3 regions of the Streptomyces mirabilis genome follow, and region 1 is predicted to be linked to each of the others. Evidence: riboswitches for the same ligand, from Rfam matches in the RefSeq annotation. Region 1 holds a riboswitch; each other region holds the start of a gene.

What was found. A riboswitch is a leader RNA that binds a small molecule or an ion and turns the genes downstream of it on or off. The one in region 1 is predicted to bind S-adenosylmethionine.
Region 2: another riboswitch for S-adenosylmethionine. It lies ahead of SMIR_RS44795 (putative leader peptide); the one in region 1 lies ahead of SMIR_RS28225 (aminotransferase class V-fold PLP-dependent enzyme).
Region 3: another riboswitch for S-adenosylmethionine. It lies ahead of thrC (threonine synthase); the one in region 1 lies ahead of SMIR_RS28225 (aminotransferase class V-fold PLP-dependent enzyme).

Annotation. Positions count from the first base shown of each region.
Region 1 is NZ_CP074102.1:6,401,058-6,410,861, reverse strand. It holds gene SMIR_RS28255 (C40 family peptidase) at 1-7, opposite strand, end outside; gene SMIR_RS28250 (C40 family peptidase) at 242-1,282, opposite strand; gene SMIR_RS28245 (NYN domain-containing protein) at 1,657-3,006, opposite strand; gene SMIR_RS28240 (hypothetical protein) at 3,041-3,280, opposite strand; gene SMIR_RS28235 (rhomboid family intramembrane serine protease) at 3,433-4,167, shown strand; gene SMIR_RS28230 (Lrp/AsnC family transcriptional regulator) at 4,164-4,445, shown strand; gene SMIR_RS28225 (aminotransferase class V-fold PLP-dependent enzyme) at 4,507-5,868, opposite strand; SAM riboswitch class IV at 6,062-6,178, opposite strand; gene trpD (anthranilate phosphoribosyltransferase) at 6,480-7,544, opposite strand; gene qcrB (cytochrome bc1 complex cytochrome b subunit) at 7,700-9,340, opposite strand; gene qcrA (cytochrome bc1 complex Rieske iron-sulfur subunit) at 9,337-9,804, opposite strand, start outside.
Region 2 is NZ_CP074102.1:474,728-484,531, reverse strand. It holds gene SMIR_RS02175 (YceI family protein) at 1-175, shown strand, start outside; gene SMIR_RS02170 (glutathione S-transferase C-terminal domain-containing protein) at 241-930, opposite strand; gene SMIR_RS44795 (putative leader peptide) at 1,083-1,157, opposite strand; SAM riboswitch class IV at 1,194-1,340, opposite strand; gene SMIR_RS02165 (amino acid ABC transporter permease) at 1,806-2,771, shown strand; gene SMIR_RS02160 (amino acid ABC transporter ATP-binding protein) at 2,768-3,592, shown strand; gene SMIR_RS02155 (ABC transporter substrate-binding protein) at 3,703-4,728, shown strand; gene SMIR_RS02150 (GNAT family N-acetyltransferase) at 4,755-5,531, shown strand; gene SMIR_RS44535 (putative leader peptide) at 5,560-5,727, shown strand; gene SMIR_RS02145 (LLM class flavin-dependent oxidoreductase) at 5,803-7,038, shown strand; gene SMIR_RS02140 (NtaA/DmoA family FMN-dependent monooxygenase) at 7,056-8,444, shown strand; gene SMIR_RS02135 (LLM class flavin-dependent oxidoreductase) at 8,441-9,574, shown strand; gene SMIR_RS02130 (LLM class flavin-dependent oxidoreductase) at 9,588-9,804, shown strand, end outside.
Region 3 is NZ_CP074102.1:4,636,449-4,646,252, forward strand. It holds gene SMIR_RS20585 (alpha,alpha-trehalose-phosphate synthase (UDP-forming)) at 1-395, opposite strand, end outside; gene SMIR_RS20590 (glucosyl-3-phosphoglycerate synthase) at 509-1,453, opposite strand; SAM riboswitch class I at 1,633-1,780, shown strand; gene thrC (threonine synthase) at 1,798-3,126, shown strand; gene SMIR_RS20600 (MoaD/ThiS family protein) at 3,229-3,504, shown strand; gene SMIR_RS20605 (cold-shock protein) at 3,965-4,171, shown strand; gene groL (chaperonin GroEL) at 4,556-6,178, shown strand; gene SMIR_RS20615 (NADH:flavin oxidoreductase) at 6,369-7,493, shown strand; gene SMIR_RS20620 (carboxylesterase/lipase family protein) at 7,648-9,207, shown strand; partial or broken gene SMIR_RS43585 (hypothetical protein) at 9,238-9,729, opposite strand.

The sequences.
Region 1 (9,804 bases):
ACCCCACGAGTAGCCGCTCTCCCTTCCGCTGACGGTCCCCCGGAGTTGGGGGAAACGCGCCAGACAGTAGCCGTGCGACTACGCACCGGCCAAAGACCTCCGGGGGCGCACAACGCGGCGCCCCGCCGGAGACGCAGGTCACCGACGGGGCGTGGGGTCAGCGGGAGTTACCGCGATTCGCCCGTTCGGGCGGCATGCAGAGGGGGCCTCGAAAGGATCTCGGAGGGTTCGGGGGGCCGGATCAGACCCGGACGCCGAACTGGAACGCTCCGCCGATGGTGCTCATCGACTCGTAGCGCACGACCGTTCCGGTACGCGGGGCGTGCAGCACCTGGCCGTTGCCCGCGTAGAGGCCGACGTGGTGCAGGTCGCCGAAGAAGAAGACCAGGTCACCGACCTGCAGATCGCTCTGCGAGTAGATGCGGGTGCCGATGGTCGCCTGCGACTCCGAGGTACGCGGGATGGAGACACCGGCCTGGGCGTACGCCCAGGAGGTGAAGCCCGAGCAGTCGAAGGAGCTGGGGCCGGAGGCGCCGTAGACGTACGGCGATCCGATCTTGGTCTGTCCGGCGGAGAAGGCGGCACCGGCGCGCCCGGACGCGGGTGTACCGGGGTTGCCGAGAACGGTGCGCTCGCTGGCGCGGGTGGCGCGGGACTGCTCCGCGTCGAGAGCCGCCTTCTCCTTGGCCGTCAGGGAGTTGAGGAGCTTCTGCGCCGCGGCGAGCTTGGTCTGGACCGCCTTCTTCTGCTTGGCCAGTTCCGTACGGGTGTCGGCGAGGTCCTTGAGCTTCGCAGAGGCTTCCTGCCGCTGCTGGGCGAGCGAACGCTGCTTCTCCTGGACCTTCTTCAGCGCCTCGACCTGCTGACTGCTCAGCTGGTCCATCGCGGACGCCTTGTCCAGGTAGTCGTCCGGGTTCGAGGAGAGGAACAACGCCACGGAGGGGTCGATGCCGCCGGTGCGGTACTGGGCGCTGGCCATCGTTCCGAGCCCGTCCCGCAGGGCGTTGAGCTCGTCCTGGCCGCGGGCCACGTTGTCCTGCAGGGTGCTGATTTCCTTCTCCAGCTTGTCCTGCTTCTCCTTGGCCCCGTCGAGCTTCTCGGTGGCCTGCTCGGTCTCCTCGTAGAGCTTGTCGACCTTGCTCTTGACCTCGTCCTTGCTCGGCTTCTCGCTGGGCGCGGCATTGGCGGCGTTGGCACTGAGGGCCACGGCGGCAGCGGCGGCGGTGGTGAGCACGGTCACACGGGTGCGGCTCGGCTGCTTGGGTCGACGGTGGGACGCCACGAAGGCGAGCTCCTTCTTCCTCCAGCCGCCTGCCGAGACGCCGACGGGCGGTGTCCCTCCGCCGTCGCTCCCAATGAGCGATCACCCGAGCGGAGGTTCGAGGCCAGACCCTAGTGACCTTCCTGTGATCAGTTCAAATCCAAACCTGAAAATTCTTAGTCACCCAGCGCATTCTTTGCACTCAACTCACGTGCAGTGATGCCAGCCTGACGCTACGTTGCGTGAAGGTTTCGCCAATTCGGGCACAACGCCTGGATGTTACGGATGGGACGTACGTGCTCTTTGGGGCGTAACGCACAGATCGCCGACCGCTGTTCAATCGCTGTTTCGACCGCCGGATCAGTCGCTGTTTCAGCCGCTTTTCAGCCGCTGTTTCAGCCGCGCGAAAAGCGCTTGAGAAGCACCGCGGAGGCCACCGGGCGGGCGCCCGCCTTGGCGATCCCGTCGGCCACCTCACGGTCGGTGGAGACGACGATGACGGGCCGCCCGGGCGGCTCGGCGCGCACCAGCTGGCGGATCAACTCGTCCGCCGTGACACCCGCTTTGGAGAACAGCACCCGCACCCCGCGCGGCGGCGCGAGCAGCACGGGCGCCGCCAGCTCGGCCCCGTCGAAGACACACGTCACCTCGGCCCCGGTCTGCGCGGCGAGCTGCGAGAGCTGCCCCAGCAGCCTGAGCCGCTGCTTCTCCAGCGGCATCTGCGGATAACCGGTCTTGGTGACGTTGTAGCCGTCGACGACCAGATGCGCCTGCGGCAGCGCGAGGAGCTGGTCGACGATCGCGGGATCATTTTCGGACAGGGCGCGGGCCGCGATGTCCTTGGGCGTCATGCGCCCCGGTTCGACCGCGTCCACGGTCTCCGCCGGCCGTACGGACACGGGCGGCAGCGCGAGCTCCCGGCGCAGCCCCTGGGCCGCCTCCAGCACCGTGTCGAGCAACAGCCGTACGCGCATGTCCTCGACGCTGCGACCCTCGCGTGCCGCCTTGCGGGTGGCCTCCAGGGCCGCCTCGGCCTCCGAGAGCCGTGCCTTGAGCCGCCGGGTCTCGCTCTCGGCGGCGGACACCTGGGCCTGCCCGTCCGCCCGCGCGGTGTCCATCTCGCCCTGCAGCTTGCGCAGCGCGGCCTCGCCCCGCTTGACGTCGCTGAGGGCGCCGCGCAACTTGCGGTGAAGCGATTCGGCTTCCCTCTTCGCGGACTCCAACTCCGTGCGCAACCGCTCGGTTTCGGCCTTGGTCTGACCACGCGCCTGCGCAAGCTCCTCGCGCAGGCGCTCCAGCTCCGCCCGGCTCTCCTCGTCCGCGCGCTCGGCGTCCGCCCGCAGGGCCTCCTCGCCCGCGGCGGTCACCAGCTTCACCCAGCCCGTGGGGCGCAGCACATAGGCCGCGGCCGCCACGTCCAGCGGATCCGCGGCCGGCGGCGGCGCGCCCGAGTCGAGGGCACCGGCGAGCTCCGGATGCGCCTCTCTGAGCTTCTCGGCGATACGCTGCCGGAACAGCGGATCGGTCTCCAGCGCGGCGGCCATGGCGTTGCCGGCGAACTTCGCCCGCCGATTGGGGGCGAACCGCGCATACTGCCGCAATTGGGCGGGCAATTCGGTGACGGTCAACCCACCGAACCCGTCCGACACGATCTGTACGACCCGTCGGCGCACACCGTCGGGCAGCGGACGGTCGAGCACCTCAGCGGCGCCGTCGTCCGGCTCCCCGCCTGTGGTCTCCACCATCCGTCACCCCAATGTGTGTGCGGGGCCCGCTCCCTCAGGAGCCGGCGCCCGGCCTGTCCACCAGTTCCACCTGGTCCACCGCGTTGCACCACCGGCAGCGCACCGACTCGATGGTCTCACTGACCATCTTGCGCTCCTCGACGTTCGGCTCACCGGCCAGGTCGAGGTGCACATACTCGACGACCTTGGACGAGCGGGTCACGTCGAATCGCGTGAGGTTGCCGCAGAGCGTGCAGCGCCAGCGAGTCTCGGCGGTCGGGAGGGGAACCGTCATGTGGCAGTCGCTTTCCTTCTAGTGTCCGTCCAGCGCCGGTCTCCGGCGCGTGTGGCTCGTTACCCTACGGCCTGGCGGGTACTCGACGCTCGGCCGTCCACGGCGGCGAGGCATTCTGCGCGCATCGGTCCGGTTACGTCATGCTCTGTCCCATGATCAGCACCTGGGGTACGGCGGTCGGCAGGACGATGCGCGGTCAGTCCGCGCCGGTGACGTACGGACTGATCTTCCTGTGCTGCCTGATCTTCCTGATCGGCCCCGCCTCGGGGCTCAATCCGTCGTTCGGCACCGGGGATGCGCTCGTGGTCGCCCAGCGGGCCTATTTCCGGCGCTGGGGCGTGATCCCCGCCGAGCTCTTCGACGGGATCCCGAGCGCCTGGCTCACCCCGGCCACGGCCCTGTTCATCCACGGCAGCTGGCTCCATCTCCTGGGCAACATGCTCTTCTTCTACGTCTTCGGAGCGATGACCGAGGAACGCATGGGCCACGTCCAGTTCGCCGTCTTCTACGTGGTCTGCGGCTACCTCGCTCTACTGGGTTACGCGATCGCCAACTCCGGCTCCGAGCAGACTCTGGTCGGCGCCTCGGGGGCGATCTCCGCGGTCCTGGGAGCGTTCCTGTACCTGTTCCCCAGGGCCCGGGTGACCAGTCTCTTCCCGTTCCTCTTCTTCCTGCCGCTGCGCTTCCCCGCCTGGGTCGTGCTGCCCTTCTGGGTGACCCTGCAATGGCTGGCGGCGGGCCGCAGCCCCTCGGGCCCCGGGGTCGCCTATCTGGCCCACCTGGTGGGCTTCTCGCTGGGGTTCGTCTACGCGTGGGTGCGGTTCGGGCGGCCGACTAGAGTGAAAACCCCAGCAACAGCAGCCCCCGAGGGAGAAAACCAGCCGTGATCACCGCGATCGTGCTCATCAAGACCAGCGTGGACCGGATCCCCGAGATCGCCGAGTCGATCGCCGCGCTGGACAGTGTCAGCGAGGTCTTCTCCGTCACCGGTACGTACGACCTGATCGCCATGGTCCGGGTGAAGGCCCACGACGACCTGGCGGACGTCATCCCCGGCAAGATCAGCAAGATCCCCGGCGTCGAGGCGACGGACACCCACGTCGCGTTCCGCACGTACTCCCAGCACGACCTGGAGGCGGCGTTCGCCATCGGCCTGGACAGCTAGACACAGCAGCACAATCTCTTCGGGGGCGTGGGGGCGGAGCCCCCACCTACCGCCGACGGCCTCAGACCGCCGGGACGCAGCGGCCGTCCTCCGTGCGGTAGTTCCACTTCGCACCGTCCCGCACCAGTTCCTTCACCGCACGCACGAACCGCTCCACATGCTCGTCGGGCGTACCGGCCCCGAAGCTGACGCGGATCGCGTTGAGGGACTTCTCCCCGGGCGCCGCCTCGGGCGCCCCGCACTCCCCCTGCGTCTGCGGATCGCTGCCGAGCAGCGTCCGTACCAGCGGGTGGGCGCAGAAGAGACCGTCCCGCACCCCGATCCCGTACTCGGCGGACAGCGCGGCCGCGAAGTGCGAGCTGTTCCAGCCCTCGACGACGAACGAGATGACGCCGACGCGCGGGGCGTCGTCACCGAAGAGCGACAGGACGCGGACCTCGGGCACCTCGGCCAGACCGGCCCGGACGGCCCCGATCAGCTGCTCCTCGCGGGCGACGAGCGTGTCGAAACCGGCCTCGGTCAGCGCCTTGCAGGCGGCGGCGATGGAGTAGGCGCCGATGACGTTCGGGGAACCGGCCTCGTGCCGGGCCGCGCTCTCGTGCCACTCCACGTCCACGCCGCCGTCCACCCGCCGCGTGACCTTGCGGCTCGCGCCGCCGCCCGCGAGGTACGGCTCGGCCTCGCGCAGCCAGTCGGCACGGCCGGCGAGCACGCCCGAACCGAACGGCGCGTACAGCTTGTGCCCGGAGAAGGCGACCCAGTCGACGTCGAGGTCCCGCACCGAGACCGGGTGGTGCGGAGCGAGCTGGGCGGCGTCCAGGACGATCCGGGCACCGTGCGCGTGCGCGGCGGCGGCCAGCTCGCGCACCGGCCACAGCTCGCCGGTGACGTTCGAGGCGCCGGTGACGCAGACCAGGGCCGGGCCGTGGGGGTCACGGGCGGCGAGGGCCCGCTCCAGGGCCGTGACAGCCTCCTGCGGGGTGCGGGGCGCGTTGAGGTAGGTGACCCGGGCGTCCTTCCACGGCAGCAGCGAGGCGTGGTGTTCCGTCTCGAAGACGAACACCTGGCAGTCGGCCGGAAGGGTGGCGGCGAGCAGGTTGAGGGAGTCGGTGGTGGAGCGGGTGAAGACGACCTGGTCGTCGCCCCGGCAGTCGAGGAACTCCGCGACGGTCCTGCGGGCGTTCTCGAAGAGGTCGGTGGACAGCTGGGAGAGGTACCCGGCGCCGCGGTGCACGCTGCCGTAGTACGGGGCGTACGCGGCGACGTCGTCCCACACCCGCTGGAGGGCGGGGGCGCTGGCGGCGTAGTCGAGCGCGGCGTAGGTGACCTCGCCGCCGGTCACGAGCGGGACGGTGACGTCTCGGCCCAGAACGGGCAGGGGGGCGCAAACGGTCTGGTCGGCGGCAGCGGTGGAGACAGACATGGCGAGCTCCTGTGAGAGGCAGGCGGAATCGCTGCGCGGGCCGGGTGCACGGGGGTACGGGTGTGCGGCTGCACGGCTCGGCGCAGGGAGGAAAGGCAAAAGGGGTGTGCGGAGGCGGGGCTCTACGCCCTATCGCATTCGCTTGCTCACAGAAGGCTCCCTCGAACGACCAGGACCCCTGGGATTCTCGAGGGGTCCGCGCTTGCCGTAGACCTCGCTGCCTACGGCCTGGTCTTCACCCGGGGCACCCCGCCACGGACGGAGGGTTGCCGGACAGCCGGCCGGGGCCTGATGGCTGTCACTCATGACCTGATACGGCATCCTGCCACAAGATCTTCCGCCCGCAACCCGGCGTCCGTATACCGGGATGCCGAGTGGGGGACGGCCCCACGTTCCTCGCCCCCGCCGCCCCTACCCTTCCCATCCCCACCTGGGGGCTCCGCCCCCAGACCCCCAAAAGATCGCGCAGTTCCCCGCGCCCCCAAAAAGGGGCGCGGGGAACTGCGCGGACGAACAAAACCGGGGCGGGCGGGGAATCGGGGCGCAGCCCCGCCCCAGGGGCGCGGGGAACTTCGCGAGCAACCCCACCGGTCCGCGGGCGGAGAAGTGGACTACGACTGGCTCGCTGCCACCCAGCGTTCCAGCGTTCGCTTCGCCGCCCCCGAGTCGATCGCTTCCGCCGCCTTCGCCATCGCGGCGCGGAGCTGGTCCGCGAGCGGTGCGTCGGTCGGGGACAGGGCGACGAGGGCCGCCGCGGAGTTCAGGAGCACGGCGTCCCGTACGGGCCCCGTCTCGCCGTTGAGCAGGCGACGGGCGACGTCCGCGTTGTAGGACGCGTCGGCGCCGCGCAGGGCCTCCACGGGGACGAGTTCGAGGCCGACGTCACGCGGGTCGAAGCGCTCCTCGGTGACCTTGCCGTCGCGGACGATCCAGACCCGGGACGTCGCGGTGGTGGTCAGTTCGTCCAGGCCGTCGTCGCCGCGAAAGACGAGCGAGGAGTTGCCGCGCTCGGCGAACACGCCCGCCACGATCGGCGCCATCCGCAGGTCCGCGACCCCGACGGCCTGTGCCTTCACCCGCGCCGGGTTCGTCAGCGGACCCAGCACGTTGAACGTGGTCCGGATCCCCAACTGCCCCCGCGCCGCCGCGACATGACGCAGCGCCGGGTGGAACTTCACCGCGAAGCAGAAGGTGATCCCGGCCTCCTCCGCGACCTCGGCCACCCGCTTCGTCGTCAGGTCCAGATTGACGCCGAGCTTCTCCAGGACGTCCGAGGCACCGGACGCGGAGGACGCGGCCCGGTTGCCGTGCTTGACGACCTTGGCGCCGGTCCCGGCCACGACGATCGACGACATCGTGGAGATGTTCACCGTCTTCGCGCCGTCACCGCCCGTACCGACGATGTCGACCGTGTCCCCCGGCACCTCGATCACATTGGCGTGCTCGTACATCGTCCGGACGAGACCGGAGATCTCCTCGACCGTCTCGCCCTTGGCCCGCAGCGCCACCGCGAACCCGGCGATCTGCGCGTCCGTCGCCTCGCCGCTCATGATCCGGTCCATCGCCCAGGCCGTGTCGTCCGCGCTCTGGTCGCGGCCCTCGAGCAGGCCGTTCAGCACCACGGGCCAGGAACGGCCCGCCGCGGTGTTGCCTCCAGCGGGGTTCACAGCGCTCATAAGCCGCTCCTGGGTCCGTCGTCCCGGCAAAGGGACTCCTTGTGTAGATGGGAACACCCTATCCAGGCCCGGAGACGGCAAAGAGCCCCCGTCCAGGCAATGGACGGAGGCTCTCGCCGTGGCGATCAGTAAAGACCGGTCAACCGGTCGGAAGATCAGTGGTGGCCGTGGCCGCTCGTGATCTCCTTGTACTCCTCGACCGTGGGCTTGGGGATCTGGCTTTCCTCCCCGTAGAAGCCCTCGCTGAGCTTGGAGCGCAGCCGCTCCGAACCCTTCACCTTGCGCTCGACACCGTTCTCGTCGACCGTCGCGCCGATCTCGGCGGGCTGGTACTGCTCGTGCGCCGTGAGCGTGTGCAGGGCCTCCTGGCTGAGCGGCTCGTGCACCTCGATGAACTCACCGTGCGGCAGGCGCTTGATGATGCCCGACTCGCGGCCGTGCAGCACCTTGTCCTTGTCGCGGCGCTGGAGGCCGAGGCAGATCCGCTTGGTGATGACGAACACGATGACCGGCACGACGAAGAAGCTGATGCGCACGAACCAGGTGATCGAGTTGATCGACAGGTGGAAGTGCGTGGCCCAGATGTCGTTGCCACCACCGACGAGCAGGACGAAGTACCAGCTGATCCAGGCGGCACCGAACGCGGTCCGGGTCGGGACGTTGCGCGGGCGGTCCAGGATGTGGTGCTCACGTTTGTCGCCGGTGACCCAGGACTCGATGAACGGGTAGACCGCGATCGCGACCAGGACCAGCGGGAAGATCACCAGCGGGATGAACACGCCAAGGACGAGCGTGTGACCCCAGACGTTGATCTCCCAGCCCGGCATGACACGGATCAGACCCTCGGAGAAGCCCATGTACCAGTCGGGCTGGGCGCCCGTGGACACCATGTCCGGACGGTAGGGGCCCATGGTCCAGATCGGGTTGATCGAGGCGATCGCCGCGATGGCCGCGATGACACCGAAGACCAGGAAGAAGAAGCCTCCGGCCTTGGCCATGTAGACCGGCAGCAGCGGCATGCCGACGACGTTGTTGTTCGTCTTTCCGGGGCCCGCGAACTGCGTGTGCTTGTGGTAGAAGACCAGGATCAGGTGGCCGACCACCAGGCCGAGCATGATGCCCGGCAGCAGCAGGATGTGGACCGAGTAGAACCGCGCGACGAAGTCGCCGCCCGGGAACTGGCCGCCGAAGAGGAAGAACGCCAGGTACGTGCCGACGACCGGCACGGACAGGACCGCGCCTTCCATGAAGCGGACACCGGTGCCGGAGAGCAGGTCGTCCGGGAGCGAGTAACCGGTGAAGCCGGTGAACATGCCCAGGACGAACAGCAGGAAGCCGAACAGCCAGTTGACCTCACGCGGCTTGCGGAACGCACCCGTGAAGAACACGCGCATCATGTGCACGAACATGCCGGCGAGGAAGATCAGCGCCGCCCAGTGGTGGATCTGCCGGACCAGCAGACCACCGCGCACCTCGAAGGAGATGTGCATGGTCGAGTTGAACGCCTCGGACATCAGCTGTCCCTGCAGGGGGACATAGCTGCCGTGGTACGTGACCTCGTTCATCGACGGGTGGAAGAACAGCGTCAGGTACACACCCGTGAGGATGATGATGATGAAGCTGTAGAGGCAGATCTCACCCAGCATGAACGACCAGTGGTCGGGGAAGATCTTGCGCATGTTGGACTTGGCCAGGGAGTAGATCCCGAGCCGTCCGTCGGCCCAGTCGGCGACTTTCTCGCCGGCCGGGGCCTTCTCGCGCGAGGGGCGCGAGTCGGAAGTGGTGGTAGTGCTCATCCGCGCTCCCAGAAGGCAGGACCGACGGGCTCTTCGAAGTCGCCGAGCGCTTCGAGGTAGCCCTGTTCGTTCACGCCGATGCGCAGCTGCGGCAGGGCGTGACCGGCCGGGCCGAAGATCACTCGGGCACCGTCGGAGAGGTCGAAGGTGGACTGGTGGCAGGGGCAGAGCACGTGGTGCGTCTGCTGCTCGTACAGGGAGATCGGGCAACCGACGTGGGTGCAGATCTTCGAGTACGCCACGATGCCCTCGTGTGACCAGGCGAGCTCACGCTTGTCCTTGATGTTCTCCGGCTGGAGCCGGACGATCATCAGGGCCGCCTTGGCGATCTGGAGCTGGAAGTCCTCGTCGTGCTCCTCCAGGCCCTCGGGCTTGGCGAAGGTGAGCGAGCCGACGGCGACGTCGGAGGCGCGCAGCGGCTCGTTCGTGTTCATGTTGACGAGCAGCTTGCCCTTGGACCAGAG
Region 2 (9,804 bases), 5.9 Mb from region 1:
CCGGCCGCAGCCCGTCACCGGCCGCGTGACCGGGGCGAGCGCCGACAGCGTCACGCTCACCGCGGAGTTCACCGTGGACCGCGATCAGTTCGACATGGGCTGGAACCAGATGGGCATGATCCGCGGCCTGACGACCGTCACCGGCACGCTCGTCTTCACCCGCGCCAAGGCCTGAGCCGACGCGGCGCCGGGGCCCGGGCCCTGCGGCCCTACCGGCCCCGGCGACCTTGGCGTACGCGCTCAGCGCACCTTTCCGTGGAAGGCAGGGTGGGCGTCGAGCCGACGTACGTAGTCCCGGAGCCGACCGAACGGGGCGAGGGATTCCGTCGGGTCGAATCGGGTCAGGGCCACCCAGAGGTCGACGTCCGCGGCCGTCAGCTCGTCGCCCAACGCGTAGGCTCGCGGGGCGAGTTGCCGGTCCAGTGACTGGAGTGCCGTCGTGCGCGCAAGCGGCGGCGCGGTGGGAGTGACGTCCCGGTCGAGAAGTTCGCGCAGGGCGTCGATGTCCGCGGTGAGGGCCGGTGGGTTCAGCCGGGGGAGGCGGGCGTCGTTCTGGCAGACCGGCAGCCCGGCGAGGTCACGCAGGATGTCGGGCGTGTGGTTGCTCACGATCCGTCCGCTCCAACGGTCGCACAGCGCGGGCGCGGTGAGCGGACCGTCGTAGTGGTGCCAGGTGGCCTCGTACGCGCCGCGCAGTGCGGCGAACGCGTCGGGTGTCTCGGCGGGAAGCGTCAGCAGCGTGGTGGCGACCGAGTCGTGGAGACCGAGCAGCTCCAGGGTGACCGAGATGCGCAGCGAACGCGGACAGCCCTCGGTGAGGTACAGCTGATAGCGGTGCGGCGCCGGGTAGAAACCGCCGGCCAGGCCGACGCCGATGCGGCTGCGGATGCGGTGGGGGCGAGGCGCGGCGAGCGAGACTGTCTTGGGCATGACTCTCCAGGGAACGTCGAAGCCCCCGCGGCCCGTTGGGCGGCGGTGGCGGAACGGAGTGACTGCGCTGACGTACGGACCGGTCCGGATCGTGGGACGTGCCCGACCGGACGGACCGCATGGACCAGTACGCGCTGGACGGACCGCCTGGACTAGTACGCGCTGGAGACCCGCTGCAGATCGATGTGCAGGCGCCTGGTCAGACCGTTCGTGCTCCTCCTGGCCATTCCTATCGCTCCCGTGTCCGGGGCTCGCGAGAGGCGAGACCACGCTTGTCCCGCCGCACCGGCGGAACCCGGTCGTCACCCGGGGCACCCCGTCGCGGTGGAAGGGTTGCCTGTCAGTGGGCCGGGGCCGATAACCGCGTCGAACGGGAGAAACCCGCACGACGGGCGCTGACAATCGTGACCGTCCCCGTCAGTCTCGGTCCGGTCCGCGGAGCCGTCAAGAAGGCATATGCGCGGTCTCACCACGTGGTCATTCCGGCCGGTGCGCGTTGACATTCGTTTGGGGCCATGCCTAACTTACGCCGCATCGGACCGGATCGATTCCGGTGCGTTCGAGGCCCAGCGGGGCGGAACGGTGACGGTGAACGCGATGTACGCAGCTGACGGGACGACCGCTTCGCGGCGCCACGGCTGCGCCGCCACCGCACTGTGTTGTACCTCCCGCGGCGCCCGCTGTCTCTGTCAGGGCTGACCGCTTCCGCCTTCCGCGACGTTGAACGTCCGCACGGCTCAACATCCCTTGCCCGCCACCCTGTCGGTGCGCTGCCGGTGAGCCTCCCCCTCCGTACTCCCTGACATCCGTCTGTCCCCGCGCGCACCGCCGTCGTACGGGCCGCGGCGGTGTGTCCGCATTCGTTGGAGCCCTCCATGAGTGAATCCCTGGGCTCCGCCGTGCCGTTGAGCACGACGGAGCCCCGCCCGGCCGCGGCACAGCGCGTGCTGCCCCTGCGCCACCCCGGCCGCTGGATCGCCTCGGCGATCGTGCTCGTCGTGGTCGCCCAGATCGTCCACGGGCTGGCGACCAACCCCTTCTTCCAGTGGGACAGGTTCCAGTACTGGTTCCTGCGTCCCGCGATCCTCGACGGCCTGCTCATCACCCTCGAAGTGACCCTCTACAGCGCCGTGTTGGGCCTGCTCGGCGGCATCCTGCTCGCCCTGGCCCGGCTCTCCAGGAGCCCCGTGCTGCGCGCGGTGAGCTGGATCTACATCTGGCTGTTCCGCTCGGTGCCGCTCATCGTCGTCCTGCTCTTCCTCTACAACTTCAGCGCGCTCTACAAGACGCTGAGCCTCGGTGTCCCCTTCGGCCCCGCCTTCCTCACCTTCGACGAGTCCCGGCTCGCCACCGACATGGTCGTCGCGGTCGTCGGATTGAGCCTCAACGAGGCGGCGTACGCGGCGGAAGTGGTCCGCGGCGGCATCCTCTCCGTCGACCAGGGCCAGCACGAGGCGGCCTCCGCACTCGGTCTGCCCAAGGGCTACCAGTTCAGGAAGATCGTGTTCCCGCAGGCGCTGCGCTCCATCACCCCGAACTACGTCAACCAGCTGATCGGCCTGATCAAGGGCACCTCGCTGGTCTTCTACGTCTCGCTGCTCGACCTCTTCGGCTCGGTGCAGAGCATGGGATCCACCTACCCCGGCGACATCGTGCCGCTGCTGCTGGTCGCCACCGCCTGGTACCTGATCCTCACGAGCGTCGTGTCCGTCGTCCAGTTCTACGTCGAGCGGTACTACTCGCGGGGCGCGCTGCGCTCCCTCCCGCCGACCCCGTTGCGGAAGGTCCGTACCGCTCTGCGTGACCTGCGGGCCCGGGTCCGCAAGGAGGCGGCGATATGACCGGCGAGACGCTCGCGATCCGACCGGCCGCCGTCGAGGTGCGCGATGTGCACAAGTGGTACGGCACCCAACGCGTACTGAACGGAGTGGAGTTGACGGTACGGCCCGGAGAGGTCACCGTGATCCTCGGTCCGTCCGGCTCCGGCAAGTCCACCCTCCTCAGGGTGATCAACCACCTGGAGAAGCCCGAGATCGGCCATGTCAGCCTGAACGGCGAGCTGATCGGCGTACGCCGGCACGGCGAGCGAAGCAAGATGGGGGTCCCCCCGGCCGAAGGCCGGGGGAGGCTCAAGGAGCTGACCGAGCGGGCGATCCTGGCCCAGCGCGGCCGGATCGGGTTCGTCTTCCAGAACTTCAACCTGTTCCCGCATCTGACGGTGCTGGACAACGTGGCGGCCGCGCCGGTGGCGACCCGACGGCTGAAGCGGCCCGAGGCCCGGGAACTCGCGCGCACCCTCCTCGACCGCGTGGGTCTCGCCGACAAGGCCGACGCCTACCCACGGCAGTTGTCGGGCGGCCAGCAGCAGCGGGTCGCCATCGCCCGCGCCCTCGCGCTGCGACCCGGAGTCATCCTCTTCGACGAACCCACCTCAGCCCTCGACCCGGAGCTGGTCGGTGAGGTGCTCGCCGTCATCAAGGACCTGGCCACCAGCGGCACCACGCTCGTCATCGTGACCCACGAGATCGGCTTCGCCCGCGAGGTGGCCGACCGGATCGTCTTCCTCGACGAGGGCCGCGTCGTCGAACAGGGCTCGCCCACCGAGGTGTTGGACCACCCAGCACACGAGCGGACCAGGGACTTCCTGAGCAAGGTCCTCTGAACTTCCCTCCCTCACCTCACCTTCACCCACCGCCCCTGCACCCACCTCACCTTCATCCACCACGCCTTCCCTCACCACACGTCACTCACGAACATCGGACAAGGACAGCCATGCACACCCTCACCCTCCGCAGCAGACTCCTCCGTGGCCTCACCGCCTCCACCGCCGTCGCCGCCCTCGCCGCCGGGCTCGCCGCCTGCGGGGGCGAGAGCGACGCGGCGACCACCTCCGACAGCGCTGCCTCCGGCACCGTCACCGTGGGCGCGCTCTCCAACGGCGCCGCGCGGCAGACCGACCTCAAGGTGTCCGAGGTCAAGTCCATCAGCGCCGAGCTGCCCAAGTCGGTCGCCAAGAGCGGCAAGCTGGTCGTCGGCGTCGGCGCGCTGCCCGCCGGGTTCCCGCCGCTGGCGTACGTCGGCCAGGACCAGAAGACCCTCACGGGTGCCGAACCCGACCTCGGCCGACTGGTCGCCGCGGTCCTCGGACTGAAGGCGGAGGTGAGGAACTCGACCTGGGAGAATCTGTTCGTGGGCATCGACAGCGGCAAGGTCGACGTCGCCTTCTCCAACGTCACGGACACCGAGGAGCGCAAGAAGAAGTACGAGTTCGCCTCCTACCGGCAGGACAACCTCGCCTTCGAGGTGCTGAAGAAGAGCACCTGGAACTTCGCCGGCGACTACGAGAACCTGGCCGGCAAGACCGTCTCCGTGAGCGCGGGAACCAACCAGGAGAAGATCCTGCTCGAGTGGAAGGCAAAGCTGGCGAAGGAGGGCAAGAAGCTCAACATCAAGTACTTCCAGGACAGCAACAGCACCTATCTGGCACTGTCCAGCGGGAAGATCGACGCCTCCTTCGGGCCCAACCCCGGTATCTCGTACCACATCACCCAGACGGCGAAGACGCCCAACCCGACCCGCAACGCAGGCAAGTTCTCCGGCGCGGGCGCGACCCTCCAGGGGCTGATCGCGGCCACCGCGAAGAAGGACAGCGGGCTGGCCAAGCCGGTCGCCGACGCGATCGACCACCTGATCAAGGACGGGCAGTACGCCAAGTGGCTCGCCGCCTGGAACCTCTCCAACGAGGCCGTCAGCACCTCGCGGATCAACCCGCCCGGCCTGCCGCTCGACAACTCCTGACCGCTTCCCGGAGGTCCGACACCACCATGTCCACCGTTGCCCGACCTACCCCGCCGCAGAGCCCGGCGGCACCCCACATCCTGGACAACGCCGCCTGGGCCGCGCTGACCGGCCCGCACGCCCACCTCGCCGAGCGCGTCGGCCGCGCCGCCCGCTACCCCCTGGACGTCTCCCCGTTCACCGCCCTCGCCGACCCGGCCGACCCGCGCGCCTGGGACGACCTCGCCGCGCTCGGCGGACCCGGCACCGTCACCCCCGTGACCGGGGCGAAGTCGGTGCCCGAGGGCTGGCAGACGGTACAGCACGGCCAGGGCGTACAACTGGTCGACACCGCGCTGCGCGCCGAGCCCGCCCCCGAAGCGGTACGGCTCGGTCTGGACGACGTCCCGGAGATCCTGGGCCTGATCGCCCTGACCGAGCCGGGGCCCTTCCTGCCCCGCACGGTCGAACTCGGCACCTACCTCGGCATCCGGCACCGTGGCCGGCTCGTCGCCCTGGCCGGCGAGCGAAGCGAGATGGGGGTCCCCCCGGCCGGAGGCTGGGGGAGGTTGCGCCCGCCCGGCTGGACGGAGATCAGCGCGGTCTGCACCGCCCCGGACCACCGAGGCAAAGGCCTGGCCACGCGACTCGTCCGCGCGATCGCGGCCGGTATCAGGCAGCGCGGAGACACCCCCTTCCTGCATGCCTCCGCCACCAACACCGGCGCGATCCGGCTCTACGAGTCGATCGGCTTCACCCTGCGCCGCCGCTCGCAGTTCCTCCTCGTCCGAACTCCGGGCGCCCAGCAGGAACAGACGGCGTAGGCGGGCCGTTGTGTTGAAGAGGTTCACGATGTCGGCGCGGCCACAGGCCCGCCGGGACGCAAGGGCGGAGGTGAGTGACGTGCGAGTCGGGTCCGATCTTCGCGTCATGGTGCTCACCCCGCGCCGCCGTGTACGTCTTTACTCCCGGCCGCACATCGATCTGCAGCGCGTAGCCGGCGCGCTCTGTCGTCCCTGACCTGTCACCCCGCCGCCGCGCCCTTCGCGTAGAGGGCCGCGCTCTCGTACGGTCGACCAGGAAGGCACCCCCTCCGTGTCCGCTTCATCTTCGCTGCCCGATTCCTCCCCCTCGTCCTCCCCTCTGCACCTCGCCGTCGCACTCGACGGCGCCGGCTGGCACCCGGCGGCCTGGCGCGAGCCGGTGGCCCGCCCCCGTGAGCTGCTCACCGCCGGGTACTGGACGGACCTGGTCACCGAGGCCGAGCGCGGTCTCCTCGACTTCGTGACCATCGAGGACGCCCTTGGACTCCAGTCCTCGCACCTCACCGAGCCCGACGGCCGCACCGACCAGGTCCGCGGGCGCCTCGACGCCGTCCTGATCGCCGCCCGCGTCGCCCCGCTGACCAGCCACATAGGACTGGTCCCGACCGCCGTCGTCACCCATACCGAGCCCTTCCACATCTCCAAGGCGATCGCCACCCTCGACTACGTGAGCACGGGCCGTGCGGGCGTACGGGTGCAGGTGTCGCCCCGCGCCCACGAGGCCGCGCACTTCGGCCGCCGTACGTTCCCGCCGCTGCGCATCGAGGACCTGGACACCCCGGCCGTACGAGAGCTGACGACCGACCTCTTCGACGAGGCCGCGGACTACGTGGAAGCGGTGCGCCGGCTCTGGGACAGCTGGGAGGACGACGCGGAGATCCGGGACGTCGCCACCGGACGCTTCGTCGACCGCGACAAACTGCACTACATCGACTTCGAGGGCAAGCACTTCAGCGTCAAGGGCCCCTCGATCACCCCCCGCCCGCCGCAGGGCCAGCCGATCGTCAGCGCCCTGGCCCACGCGACCATCCCCTACCGGCTGGTGGCGCGGGCCGCCGACATCGGTTACGTCACCCCGCACGACGCCGGCCAGGCCCGTGCCATCGTCGAGGAGATCCGCGCCGAGCAGACGGCGGCCGGCCGCGCCGACGAACCCCTGCACCTCTTCGGTGACCTCGTGGTGTTCCTGGACGACGACCCGGCCGAGGCCGCGGCGCGCCGCGAACATCTCGACACGCTGGCCGGCTACCCGTACACCGGCGACGCCCGCATCTTCACCGGCTCACCCGCCCAACTGGCCGACCTGCTCCAGGAGTTGGCGGAGGCAGGCCTTTCCGGCTTCCGGCTGCGGCCCGCCGTCCTCGGCCACGACCTGCCCGCCGTCACCCGGGGCCTCGTGCCCGAACTCCAGCGCCGGGGCGTCTTCCGGCAGTCGTACGAGTCCGACACCCTGCGCGGGCTGCTCGGCCTCTCCCGCCCCGTCAACCGCTACGCCGCCACCGCCTGAGCCGGAGGGACCCACTCATGAGCAGCACGTCACAGGACAAGCCCCGCAAGCAGGTCCACCTCGCGGCGCACTTCCCCGGCGTCAACAACACCACCGTGTGGAGCGACCCCGAGGCCGGCAGTCACATCGAGTTCAGCTCCTTCGCCCACTTCGCGCGCACCGCCGAGCGCGCCAAGTTCGACTTCCTGTTCCTCGCCGAAGGGCTGCGACTGCGCGAACAGGGCGGCCAGATCTACGACTTGGACGTCGTCGGCCGCCCCGACACCTTCACGATCCTCACCGCGCTCGCCGCCGTCACCGAACACCTCGGCCTGACCGGCACCATCAACTCCACCTTCAACGAGCCCTACGAGGTGGCCCGCCAGTTCGCCAGCCTCGACCACCTCTCCGACGGCCGCGCCGCCTGGAACGTGGTCACCTCCTGGGACGCCTTCACCGGCGAGAACTTCCGCCGTGGCGGCTTCCTCCCGCAGGAGGAGCGCTACTCCCGGGCCGAGGAATTCCTGCACACGGCGAACGAGCTCTTCGACTCCTGGCACGGGGACGAGATCGTCGCCGACCGGCGGACCGGCACCTTCCTGCGCGACGCGAAGGCCGGAGCCTTCGTACACCAGGGCCAGCACTTCGACATCCAGGGGCAGTTCAACGTCCCACGCAGCCCGCAGGGACGCCCGGTGATCTTCCAGGCGGGGGACTCCGACGAGGGGCGCGAGTTCGCCGCCTCCAGCGCCGACGCGATCTTCAGCCGGTACGCCACCCTCAAGGAGGGCCAGGCGTTCTACACGGACGTCAAGGGACGCCTCGCCCGCTACGGCCGTACACGCGACCAGCTGCTGATCCTGCCCGCCGCGACCTTCGTCCTCGGCGACACGGACGCCGAGGCGGAGGAGATCTCCCGCGAGGTGCGCCGCCAGCAGGTCAGCGGCGCCACCGCGATCAAGCACCTGGAGTTCGTCTGGAACCGCGACCTGTCCGCGTACGACCCGGACGGCCCCCTGCCCGACATCGACCCGGACCTCGGCGAGCACACCATCGCCCGGGGCCGCGCCCAGGTCCGGATGTACCGCGACCCGCTCGCCACCGCCCGCGAATGGCGCGAGCTCGCTGCCGCCAACAAGTGGTCCATTCGCGATCTGGTCATCGAGACCGGCAACCGGCAGGCCTTCGTCGGCTCCCCGGCCACCGTCGCCGAGACCATCGACTCCTTCGTGCAGGCCGACGCCAGTGACGGCTTCATCCTCGTCCCGCACATCACCCCCGGCGGCCTCGACACCTTCGCCGACACCGTGGTCCCGCTGCTCCAGGAGCGCGGCGTGTACCGCACCGAGTACGAGGGCACGACCCTGCGCGACCACCTCGGCCTCGCCCACCCGGACGACGTGCGCGACGAGCGTGCGGCGTCATGAAATTCCTGGCCATCACCCTGATCGTGCACCGGCCGGACCCGATCACCGGCGTGCAGAAGCCCACTCACGACCGGTTCCGCGAGGTCCTCGGCAACGCCCTGCTCGCCGAGGAGCTGGGCTTCGACGGCTTTGGCGTGGGGGAGCGGCACGAGCGGCCGTTCATCTCGTCCTCGCCGCCCGTCGTGCTCAGCCACATCGCCGCGCTCACCCAGCGCATCCGCCTCTTCACGGCCGTGACGACGCTCAGCCTTCTCGACCCGGTACGCGCGTACGAGGACTACGCGACCCTCGACCACCTCTCCGACGGTCGCCTGGACCTGATCATCGGCAAGGGCAACGGGGCCGCCCAGCGCGACCTCTTCGACGTCACCCCCGAGGACCAGTGGGACCGCAACGCCGAGAGCTACGAGGTGTTCCGCAAGATCTGGCGCCAGGACCAGGTGACCGCCGAGACCCGCTTCCGCCCGGAACTCAAGGACGCGGAGGTGTGGCCCCGGCCGTACCAGCAGCCGATCCGGGTCTGGCACGGCAGTGCGACCAGCAAGGAGTCGGTCGACCTGGCCGCCCGCTACGGCGACCCGCTCTTCTCCGCCAACGTCACCAACCCCATAGAGCCTTATGCCGAGTTGATCCGCTACTACCGCGAGCGTTGGGAGCACTACGGCCACGACCCGGCCGACATCGCGGTGGGCGCGGGCACGGCGGGCCTCTACGTGGGCCGTACGTCGCAGGAGGCGCTGGCCGCGTACCGCCCGGTGTTCGAGGGGAACCTGGCCTTCCAGAAGAGCCTGGGCCTGGAGCCCGTCTTCCCGACACTGGAGGACTTCGTCGAGCGCAGCTCGGCCCTCATCGGCAGCCCCCAGCAGATCATCGACAAGGTGCACCGCTACCACGAGCGGTTCGGGCACACGGTGCTGCATCTGCACGCGGACGCGAGCGGTCTCGGCGACGCCCAGCACCGCGACTCCCTTGCGCGCTTCCAGTCGGAGGTCGCTCCGGTGCTGCGCCGCGAGATCCCCGATCCGCCGTTCCCGTGGGGGCCGGTGCTCGCGACGCCCGAGGCCGAGGCAGAGCCGTCGTCCGAGCCGGTGCCCGCCCCCGCGCCCGCGTCCATCCCCGCCGACCGCTGAGGAGCACCGCCCCATGTCCGACATCCCCCTCGGCGTCCTCGACCTCGTCCCCATCTCCTCCGGCTCCACCGCGACCGAGGCCCTGCGCAACTCCATCGACCTGGCCCGGCAGGCGGAGCGATTCGGGTACGCCCGCTACTGGTTCGCCGAGCACCACCTCAACCCGGGAGTCGCCGGCACCTCACCCGCGCTGGTCCTCGCCCTGACCGCCTCCGCCACCTCCACGATCC
Region 3 (9,804 bases), 1.8 Mb from region 1:
CGGTTGTACGCCTCGTACGACGCCCACTGGCGCCGGAACTCCGCGTCGAAGACCGGCTCCAGCGGGGTCTGGTACAGCATGTGGTGGACGAACCACAGCACGGAGTTCGCGATGCCGTTGTACGCGTCCGCGTGCACGTCGGCGTCGATGTCCAGCATCCGTACGCCGTCCTCGGCGACCCCGCGCCGGACCGCCTCGCGGTCGCCGTCGCCGAGCGCCGAGCACACCCACAGGGCTCCCGCGTCCGGCCCGATCGCGGAGAGGCCCGAGACCAGCCCGCCGCCACCGCGCCTGGCGCGCAGCGAGCCGTCCTCCTGGACCTCGTAGGTGACCGGGCCGCGGTTGGATGCGACGAGGATGTTGTGGGCGCCTTGCGTTGAAGCGGGGGAAGCCATGCATCGAAACCTAGCCCGGCGTCGAAACGCTCAAACGTTCCCTTCAGCCGTATGCCGTCCGCGGGCCGGTGGGGGCTTGTCGCGCAGTTCCCCGCGCCCCTGACGGGGCGCTGCTACGCCGCCCTTCGTTTCTGGTACTCGGAGATTTCGACCATCGGCGGACGTTCCTCCGTGTCCACCGAGTACGTGCGCGGCTCGAAACCGTCCCTGCTCCGTTCGAACTGGGTGAGGGCCGGGCGGATCAGGTGACCGCGGGCCAGCCGGAGCTGGGCCGTTCGGTAGATCGCGGCGGACATCCGGCCCAGCGCCTGCCCGTCCTGGTGGCGGTGCTTGCGCACGCCCACGTCGACCTGGGCGAGCGCGTCCAGGCCCACCAGGTGCAGGGCGTCGACCAGCATGCCCAGCTCGATCCCGTACCCGACGGGGAAGGGGAGCTGTTCGAGCAGCGAGCGGCGGGCCGCGTACTCCCCGCCGAGCGGCTGCACGAAGCCGGCCAGCTGCGGCCAGTGCATGTTGAGGAGGGGGCGGGCCATGAGTTCGGTGACCCGGCCGCCCTGCCCCGCCGCACCGCCGAGCGGACGGTCGTACATCGCCTTGACGAGGTCCACACCGGGCTCGGTGAGCAGCGGCCCCACGATCCCGGAGACGAAGTCCGAGGAGAACTCCTTCAGATCCGCGTCGATGAAACAGATGATGTCCCCGCTCGTCACGAGGAGGGAACGCCACAGCACCTCGCCCTTGCCGGGCACGGTCGGGATGCGCGGCAGGATCTCGTCCCGGTGCACCACGCGCGCGCCCGCCGCGGCGGCCACCTCCGAGGTGCGGTCGGTCGAGCCCGAGTCGATGACGACGATCTCGTCGACGAGGGGCACCTGCTGCATCAGGTCGTGGCGGATGATGGCGACGATCTCGCCGACCGTCTCCTCCTCGTTCAGCGCCGGCAGGACGACGCTCACCGAGGAGCCCGTGGCCCGTTTGGCGGACATGAGCCTGTGGAGCGGGCGATCGGTCACGGACCAGGAGCGATTGCTCAGCCAGCGCTCAGTTTCCTTCAGCACAGTCTGCGGCTCCTCACTGTCTGATCACCCGGTGTCTCACGGTGTGATCCATCTCGCGGTTCGGACGACTATCTCAACTGTCCTGGCCTTCGGTTACAGTCTTGAACAACGCGGATGACCATCGCATGTCGTAGATCATTTGCGGACCACCGCACCACCCGCACGACACAACCGAATACCGCTCATCCAGAGGGGCAGAGGGATACGGCCCGATGAAGCCCCGGCAACCCTCCAGCTGGTTCCTGTCACATTGATGTGGCGAGGCTCCCGGCTAGGGAAGGTGCCAAATCCGTCTCACGGCGAAGTGCGTCGTGAGGAAGATGAGGAGAAAGGGCCTCGCCTCCATGGCTGCGCAGACTGTTGCAAGTTCGACTGTTGCAAGCACCACGAACCCTGTCGCGGGCGACACCACCACCGTAGTCGGTGTGGATCTCGGACCCGCCGACGCGCTTTCCTGCCGCGAGTGCGGGCACCGCGTGCCGCTCGGCCCGGTCTTCGCCTGCGAGGAGTGTTTCGGCCCGCTGGAGATCGCGTACGACTTCTCGGCCTACGAAACCGAAGAGCTCCGGGCGCGCATCGAAGCGGGCCCCGCGAACATCTGGCGCTACGCGCCGCTGCTGCCCGTCCCGGCCGACGTCGCCGACAAGCCGAACATCAACCCCGGCTGGACCAAGCTCGTCAAGGCCGACAACCTCGCCCGCGAGCTGGGCGTCGAGGCCGGCAAGCTCTTCGTCAAGGACGACTCCGGCAACCCGACGCACTCCTTCAAGGACCGCGTCGTGGCGCAGGCCATCGAGGCGGCGCGTGCCTTCAACTTCACCACTCTCTCCTGCTCCTCCACCGGCAACCTCGCCGGCGCCGTGGGTGCCGCCGCCGCCCGCGCCGGCTTCCGCTCCTGCGTGTTCATCCCGCACGACCTGGAGCAGGGCAAGGTCGTCATGGCCGCGATCTACGGCGGCGAGCTCGTCGGCATCGAGGGCAACTACGACGACGTGAACCGCTTCTGCTCCGAGCTGATCGGCGACCCGGCCGGCGAGGGCTGGGGCTTCGTCAACGTCAACCTGCGGCCGTACTACGCGGAGGGCTCCAAGACCCTGGCGTACGAGATCTGCGAGCAGCTGGGGTGGAAGCTCCCCGACCAGCTCGTGGTGCCCATCGCCTCCGGCTCCCAGCTCACGAAGATCGACAAGGGTCTTCAGGAGCTGATCAAGCTCGGACTGGTCGAGGACAAGCCGTACAAGATCTTCGGCGCCCAGGCCGAGGGCTGCTCGCCGGTGTCCGTCGCCTACAAGGCTGGCCACGACGTCGTACGGCCCCAGAAGCCGAACACCATCGCCAAGTCGCTGGCGATCGGCAACCCGGCGGACGGGCCGTACGTGCTGGACATCGCGCGGCGCACGGGTGGGGCCGTGGAGGACGTGAACGACGAGCAGGTCGTGGACGCGATCAAGCTGCTCGCGCGCACGGAGGGCATCTTCGCGGAGACCGCCGGTGGTGTGACGGTGGGTGTGACGAAGAAGCTGATCGAGAACGGGCTGCTGGACCCGACGCTGACCACCGTCGTTCTGAACACCGGTGATGGTCTGAAGACGCTGGATGCGGTGGCCGGTACGGGGCTGACGGCGACCATTCGTCCCAACCTGGACTCTTTCCGAGAGGCCGGGCTCGCCTAGGGCTTGGCTCGGAGGGTTGTTTCTCTGCTGCGGGCCGGTGGGGGCCGGTCGCGCAGTTCCCCGCGCCCCTTTGGGGCGCTACCCGACCGGAGGTCACAAGGAATGAGCGTCAACGTCCGCATCCCCACCATCCTGCGCACCTACACCGGTGGTCAGGCCGAGGTGACGGCCGAGGGTGGGACCCTCGGCGAGGTCATCGCCGATCTGGAGAAGAACCACGCCGGTATCTCCGCCCGCGTTCTCGACGACCAGGGCAAGCTGCGCCGGTTCGTCAACGTCTACGTGAACGATGACGACGTCCGCTTCGAGCAGGGCCTGGAGACGGCGACACCGGACGGCGCGGGCGTCTCGATCATTCCTGCCGTCGCCGGTGGCTGACCACCTCGCGGGCCGTTACCCAGGGTGAGATTGTTACCCTTGGTAATGCCAATTACCGAGAGTTCATCGAATTGCCCCCTCCGCGAGAGAAGCGGAGGGGGCAATTCTGTATGGTTGAGCGCGGTAGAGTTGGGGAAGCCGCTCCACTTTGCATGCCGGGCGCATATGAGTTCGCGCCCGAAGTCCGGCAAGAAGTAGCCAAAGTGTCCCGCACTTTTGAGCCTTATATGGCATTTATGGGGCCCGACTTGCCCTGAATCTTCGCAAATTCTCCCCATATTCCCGATCAGTCATGCCCGGAATTCTCGTCCGATTGACCTGTTGCAGACGGCAGTTGGACAGATACATTCAGCCGCGGTCGACGCGTTCCGGCGCACACCCCCAACCGTTGGGGGGTGAGGTCTGACCCGGGTCCGCGAAGTGCGGTCCTGTGCAAGGGCCAGTAATAGGGGAGTTAGGCATGGCTCAGGGCACCGTCAAGTGGTTCAACGCGGAGAAGGGGTACGGCTTCATCGCGGTCGACGGTGGTGCGGATGTATTCGTCCACTACAGCGCGATTCAGATGGACGGCTACCGCACCCTGGAAGAGGGTCAGCGGGTCGATTTCGAGATCTCGCAGGGCCAGAAAGGGCCGCAGGCGGACATGGTCCGGCTCGCGACCAGCTGAAGCACGCGCCGACTGACTGTTCGACGTGACGAAGGGCTCGTATCCCATGGGGTGCGAGCCCTTCGGTCTGTCTGTCCGTAGATGTGACTGTCTGCCCGCCGGCGCGGCTGTCTGCCCGTCGGTGCGGGCCCGCTCGCGCACCGGCGCGACGCGCGGGTTGCGCGCCCCTTCTCACCTGCGGATCAAGGGGAGGCGCTTGCACTCGGCAGGGGCGAGTGCTAATCATTGGCGTTAGCACTCTGAAGGTGAGAGTGATAACGAAGGACCGGGTCGGTGAGGCCCGCAGGCCAGGTGGTGCAAGGAACCACGGGGCAGGCAGGCCGTCCGTCGCGGGCGCCAGCGCGGTCCGGAGCAATCCACCCCAGTCCGGGAGGACCACTTCACATGGCCAAGATCATCGCGTTCGACGAGGAGGCACGGCGCGGTCTCGAGCGCGGGATGAACCAGCTCGCCGACGCCGTCAAGGTCACCCTTGGCCCCAAGGGCCGCAACGTCGTCCTCGAGAAGAAGTGGGGCGCCCCCACGATCACCAACGATGGTGTTTCCATCGCCAAGGAGATCGAGCTCGAGGACCCGTACGAGAAGATCGGCGCCGAGCTGGTCAAGGAAGTCGCCAAGAAGACGGACGACGTCGCCGGTGACGGTACGACCACCGCGACCGTTCTCGCCCAGGCTCTCGTCCGCGAGGGCCTGCGCAACGTAGCCGCCGGCGCCAACCCGATGGCTCTCAAGCGCGGTATCGAGAAGGCCGTCGAGGCCGTCTCCGGTGCCCTCCTTGAGCAGGCCAAGGATGTCGAGACCAAGGAGCAGATCGCTTCCACGGCCTCCATCTCCGCCGCCGACACCCAGATCGGCGAGCTCATCGCCGAGGCGATGGACAAGGTCGGCAAGGAAGGCGTCATCACCGTCGAGGAGTCCCAGACCTTCGGTCTGGAGCTTGAGCTCACCGAGGGCATGCGCTTCGACAAGGGCTACATCTCGGCGTACTTCGCCACCGACATGGAGCGTATGGAGGCCGTCCTCGACGACCCGTACATCCTGATCGCCAACTCGAAGATCAGCAACGTCAAGGACCTGCTGCCGCTCCTCGAGAAGGTCATGCAGTCCGGCAAGCCGCTGCTGATCATCGCCGAGGACGTCGAGGGCGAGGCCCTGTCGACCCTGGTCGTCAACAAGATCCGTGGCACCTTCAAGTCCGTCGCCGTCAAGGCTCCGGGCTTCGGTGACCGCCGCAAGGCCATGCTCGGCGACATCGCCATCCTCACGGGCGGCGAGGTCATCTCCGAGGAGGTCGGCCTCAAGCTGGAGAACGCGGGTCTGGACCTGCTGGGCCGTGCCCGCAAGGTCGTCATCACCAAGGACGAGACCACGATCGTGGACGGCTCCGGCTCCGCCGACCAGGTCCAGGGCCGGGTCAACCAGATCCGTGCCGAGATCGAGAACTCCGACTCGGACTACGACCGCGAGAAGCTCCAGGAGCGCCTGGCGAAGCTGGCCGGCGGCGTGGCCGTCATCAAGGCCGGTGCCGCCACCGAGGTCGAGCTCAAGGAGCGCAAGCACCGCATCGAGGACGCCGTTCGCAACGCGAAGGCGGCCGTCGAGGAGGGCATCGTCGCCGGTGGTGGCGTGGCCCTCATCCAGGCCTCCTCGGTCTTCGAGAAGCTCGAGCTCTCGGGTGACGAGGCGACCGGCGCCAACGCCGTGCGACTCGCCCTGGAGGCCCCGCTCAAGCAGATCGCCGTCAACGGTGGTCTCGAGGGTGGCGTCATCGTCGAGAAGGTGCGCAACCTGCCCGTCGGCCACGGCCTGAACGCCGCGACCGGTGAGTACGTCGACATGATCGCCGAGGGCATCATCGACCCGGCGAAGGTGACCCGCTCTGCTCTGCAGAACGCCGCCTCCATCGCCGCGCTGTTCCTGACCACCGAGGCCGTCATCGCCGACAAGCCGGAGAAGGCCGCCGCGCCGGCCGGCGGCGGCATGCCGGGCGGTGACATGGACTTCTGATCCCTCCGAGGATCGGTTTTCCTGCCGAGGGCGGTACTCCCTGGAAACAGGGGGTGCCGCCCTCGGGCGTGTCCGGGGTCACAGGGCGAGGTGCCGGGCGGCCGGAATGACATGACCGACCGGGGAGTTGTGGTTGACGCACCATCGATGCATACGCACATACCATCCGGTACCCGAGGAGCCCCCACACGTGTCTACGACTGCCCCCGCCTCCCGCGCGGCCGAGATCCTGTCCCGCCCCGTCTCGCTGAACGGCCTGACCGTCCCGAACCGGATCGCGATGGCACCGATGACCCGGCAGTTCTCCCCGGGCGGCGTCCCCGGTGAGGACGTGGCCGAGTACTACGCCCGCCGCGCCGCCGCGGGCGTGGGCCTCATCGTCACCGAGGGCACGTACGTCGGCCACGACTCGGCAGGCGAGAGCGACCGCGTCCCGCGCTTCCACGGCACGGAGCAGCTCGCGGGCTGGACGAAGGTCGCCGACGCGGTGCACGCGGCGGGCGGCACGATCGTTCCGCAGCTGTGGCACATCGGCATGGTGCGCAAGGCGGGACGGCCGCCGTACGCCGACGCCCCCGCGGTCGGCCCCTCCGGCATCCGTCTCGACGGCACCGAGGGCACCGGCAAGGCCATGACCCAGGCCGACCTGGACGAGGTCATCGCCGCGTTCGCCGAGGCCGCCGCCACCGCCGAACGCATCGGCTTCGACGGCGTCGAACTGCACGGCGCGCACGGCTATCTGCTCGACCAGTTCCTGTGGGCGGGCACCAACCGGCGTACGGACGTGTACGGCGGTGACCCCGTCGCCCGTACGAAGTTCGCGGCGGAGATCGTCGCCGCGGTCCGTGACTCGGTCTCGGCCGACTTCCCCGTCCTGTTCCGCTACTCGCAGTGGAAGTCGGACAACTACGACGCCCGGCTCGCCGAGACCCCGGAGGAGCTGGAGGCCATCCTGACCCCGCTCGCCGCCGCCGGCGTCGACGCCTTCCACGCCTCCACCCGCCGCTACTGGCTCCCCGAGTTCGACGGTTCCGACCTGAACCTCGCGGGCTGGACCAAGAAGCTCACGGGCAGGCCCACCATCACCGTCGGCTCGGTCGGCCTCGACGGCGACTTCATCAAGGCCTTCATGGGCGAGGGCTCCGCGGTGGCCTCCCTCGACAACCTCCTCGACCGCCTGGAGCGCGACGAGTTCGACCTCGTCGCCGTGGGCCGCGCCCTCCTCCAGGACCCGGAGTGGGCGGCGAAGGTACTGGACGGACGGTTCGAGGAGCTCGGGTCGTACGACCCGAAGGCGATGAGCACGCTCAGCTGAACCTCGGGCCGGTCGGACCGGACGTGACCCGACCTGTCCGAAATCGCATCCGGGCGATCACCTCCCCATCCCCGGGGGGTGATCGCCCGGCTGTTTCGTAGCACGCTGTTCCCTCAAGGACCCGTTCCGTTCCACCCGTACCGAGGGAGCCGTCGTGACGTCAGCAGGAGCGAGCGTGGTGCGCACCCATGCCGGTGCGGTGCGTGGCCGTCGGGAGGACGGGCTGGTGGTCTTCCGGGGCATTCCGTTCGCCCAACCGCCGGTGGGGGACGCGCGGTTCGCTGCCCCGCGTCCGGTGGCCGCCTGGGACGGCACCCGGGACGCGTTCGCCTTCGGGCCGCCGCCCCCGCAGGAGTCGGGATTCCAGGGCCGTACCGGGGTGATCGACGCCCCCATGGGCGACGACTGGCTGACCGTCAACGTCTGGACGCCCGACCCGGACCCGGCCGCCCGCCTTCCGGTGATGGTCTGGATCTACGGCGGCGCCTACAAGCTCGGCCACTCCGGCAGTCCCGGATACGACGCCCGCCGTATCGCCCGCGACGGCGACCTGGTCGTCGTCACCCTCAACTACCGCCTCGGCGTGGAGGGTTTCGCCCGGATCGACGGAGCCCCCGCCAATCGGGGGCTGCTCGACCAGGTCGCGGCCCTGGAATGGGTACGGGAGAACATCGCGGCCTTCGGCGGCGACTCCGGCCGGGTCACCGTCTTCGGCGAGTCCGCGGGCGCCGGGTCCGTCGCCTCTCTGCTGGCCATGCCGAGCGCGGCCGGGCTGTTCGGTCGGGCGATCGCGCAGAGCGTGCCCGGCCCCTTCTTCTCCGACGACCTCGCCCGTGACATCGCCGTCGCCATCGCCGCCGAGGCGGGCCTGCGCCCGACGGTCACCGACCTGTCCTCGGTGGATCCCCGCCGACTGACCGCCGTGGGCGAGGCGTTGGGGCCCAAGATGCGGGAGTTCGAGGACAGGTGGGGCACGGTCGCCCACACGCTGACCGCCTTCTCGCCCGTCGTCGACGGAGAGGTACTGCCGACCGCCCCCTGGCAGGCGCTCGCGGCCGGCTCGGCACGGGACGTGGAACTGATCGTCGGGCACACCCGGAACGAGTACCGGCTGTTCGCCGCGCTGGGCGGCCAACTCGGGACGATCACGGAGGAGCAGGCGACGGAGGCACTGCGCACCTTCGGACCGGGACCGGGACCGGGAGTTGGACCGGGACCGGACTCCGGGGCTGACGGCGAGCGGGCCTACCGCGCCGCCTTTCCCGACGCCTCTCCCGAGGAGCTCTACGAGTGGGTGCACTCCGACGCGGTGTTCCGTATGCCCTCGCTGCGCCTGGCCGATGCGCAGCTCGCGGGCGGCGGCCGCGCGCACGTCTACGAGCTGGCCTGGCCCGCGCCCGCCTACGGCGGCAGGCTGGGCGCCTGTCACGGCCTCGACATACCGCTGTTGTTCGGAACCTTCGGCGCCGACCTCGGCCTGATGCTGTTCGCCGGGGTCGGGTCGTCCCCGGAGGCCGAGGCCCTGTCGTCCCGGTTCCGCACGGCCTGGACGGCGTTCGCCACGACGGGAGACCCGGGCTGGCCCGCGTACGACACCGAGCGGCGGCCGACCCAGGTCTTCGACACGGACTCCGCGGTCACCCCGTACCCGCACGAGACCTCGCGCCGCCTCTGGGAGCACCATGACTTCGGGGCGCTGTCGTTGATGGGCTGAGGAGGGGCGCCGGGTTCTTTCCTGTGGGTCAGGGCGCCGCCGACCGAGCCGTCGCCGCCGGCCGCGGACGAGGATGTGGGCGCGGGAGCGGGTGGGGGCGGTCGGCCGGTCCGGGGGCTCCTGAGGTACATCGCCGCGGGTGAACGTCGCCCACCAGCCGTCGTCGCGTGCCGTTCGGGTGAACCACGATCGGGTGATCCAGCGGAAGCCGCCCGACTCGGTCAGGTGTTCGCGGCCCCGGCGCAAGTGGCCCGCCCGAGTGAGGTTGTTGAGGGCCGTGCGCAGGGCGCACTGGCCGTACGGGAGCTCTTTGGCCAGCGTCTTTACGGAGATGTCGGCACCGTCGGGGAGCCGGTCGACGTACGCGGCGATCGCTGCCTCGCGGGGCGGGAGGTGCGCGAAGTCGTGCTTGGTGCGGGGGTGTTGGTCCGGGGCGCTGCGTTTTCCGTAACCGGGATTGGCCATGGGGTGGGGGAGGGCGTGCGCGGGACGGGGTGCAGCACTGAAGTTGGCTTCAGCCATGAGATCGAAAGGGGGAGGTGCTGCGGGCGCGGGTGCGGCGCATCAACGAGGAGGGGCGGCTGCCGTGAGGCGGTG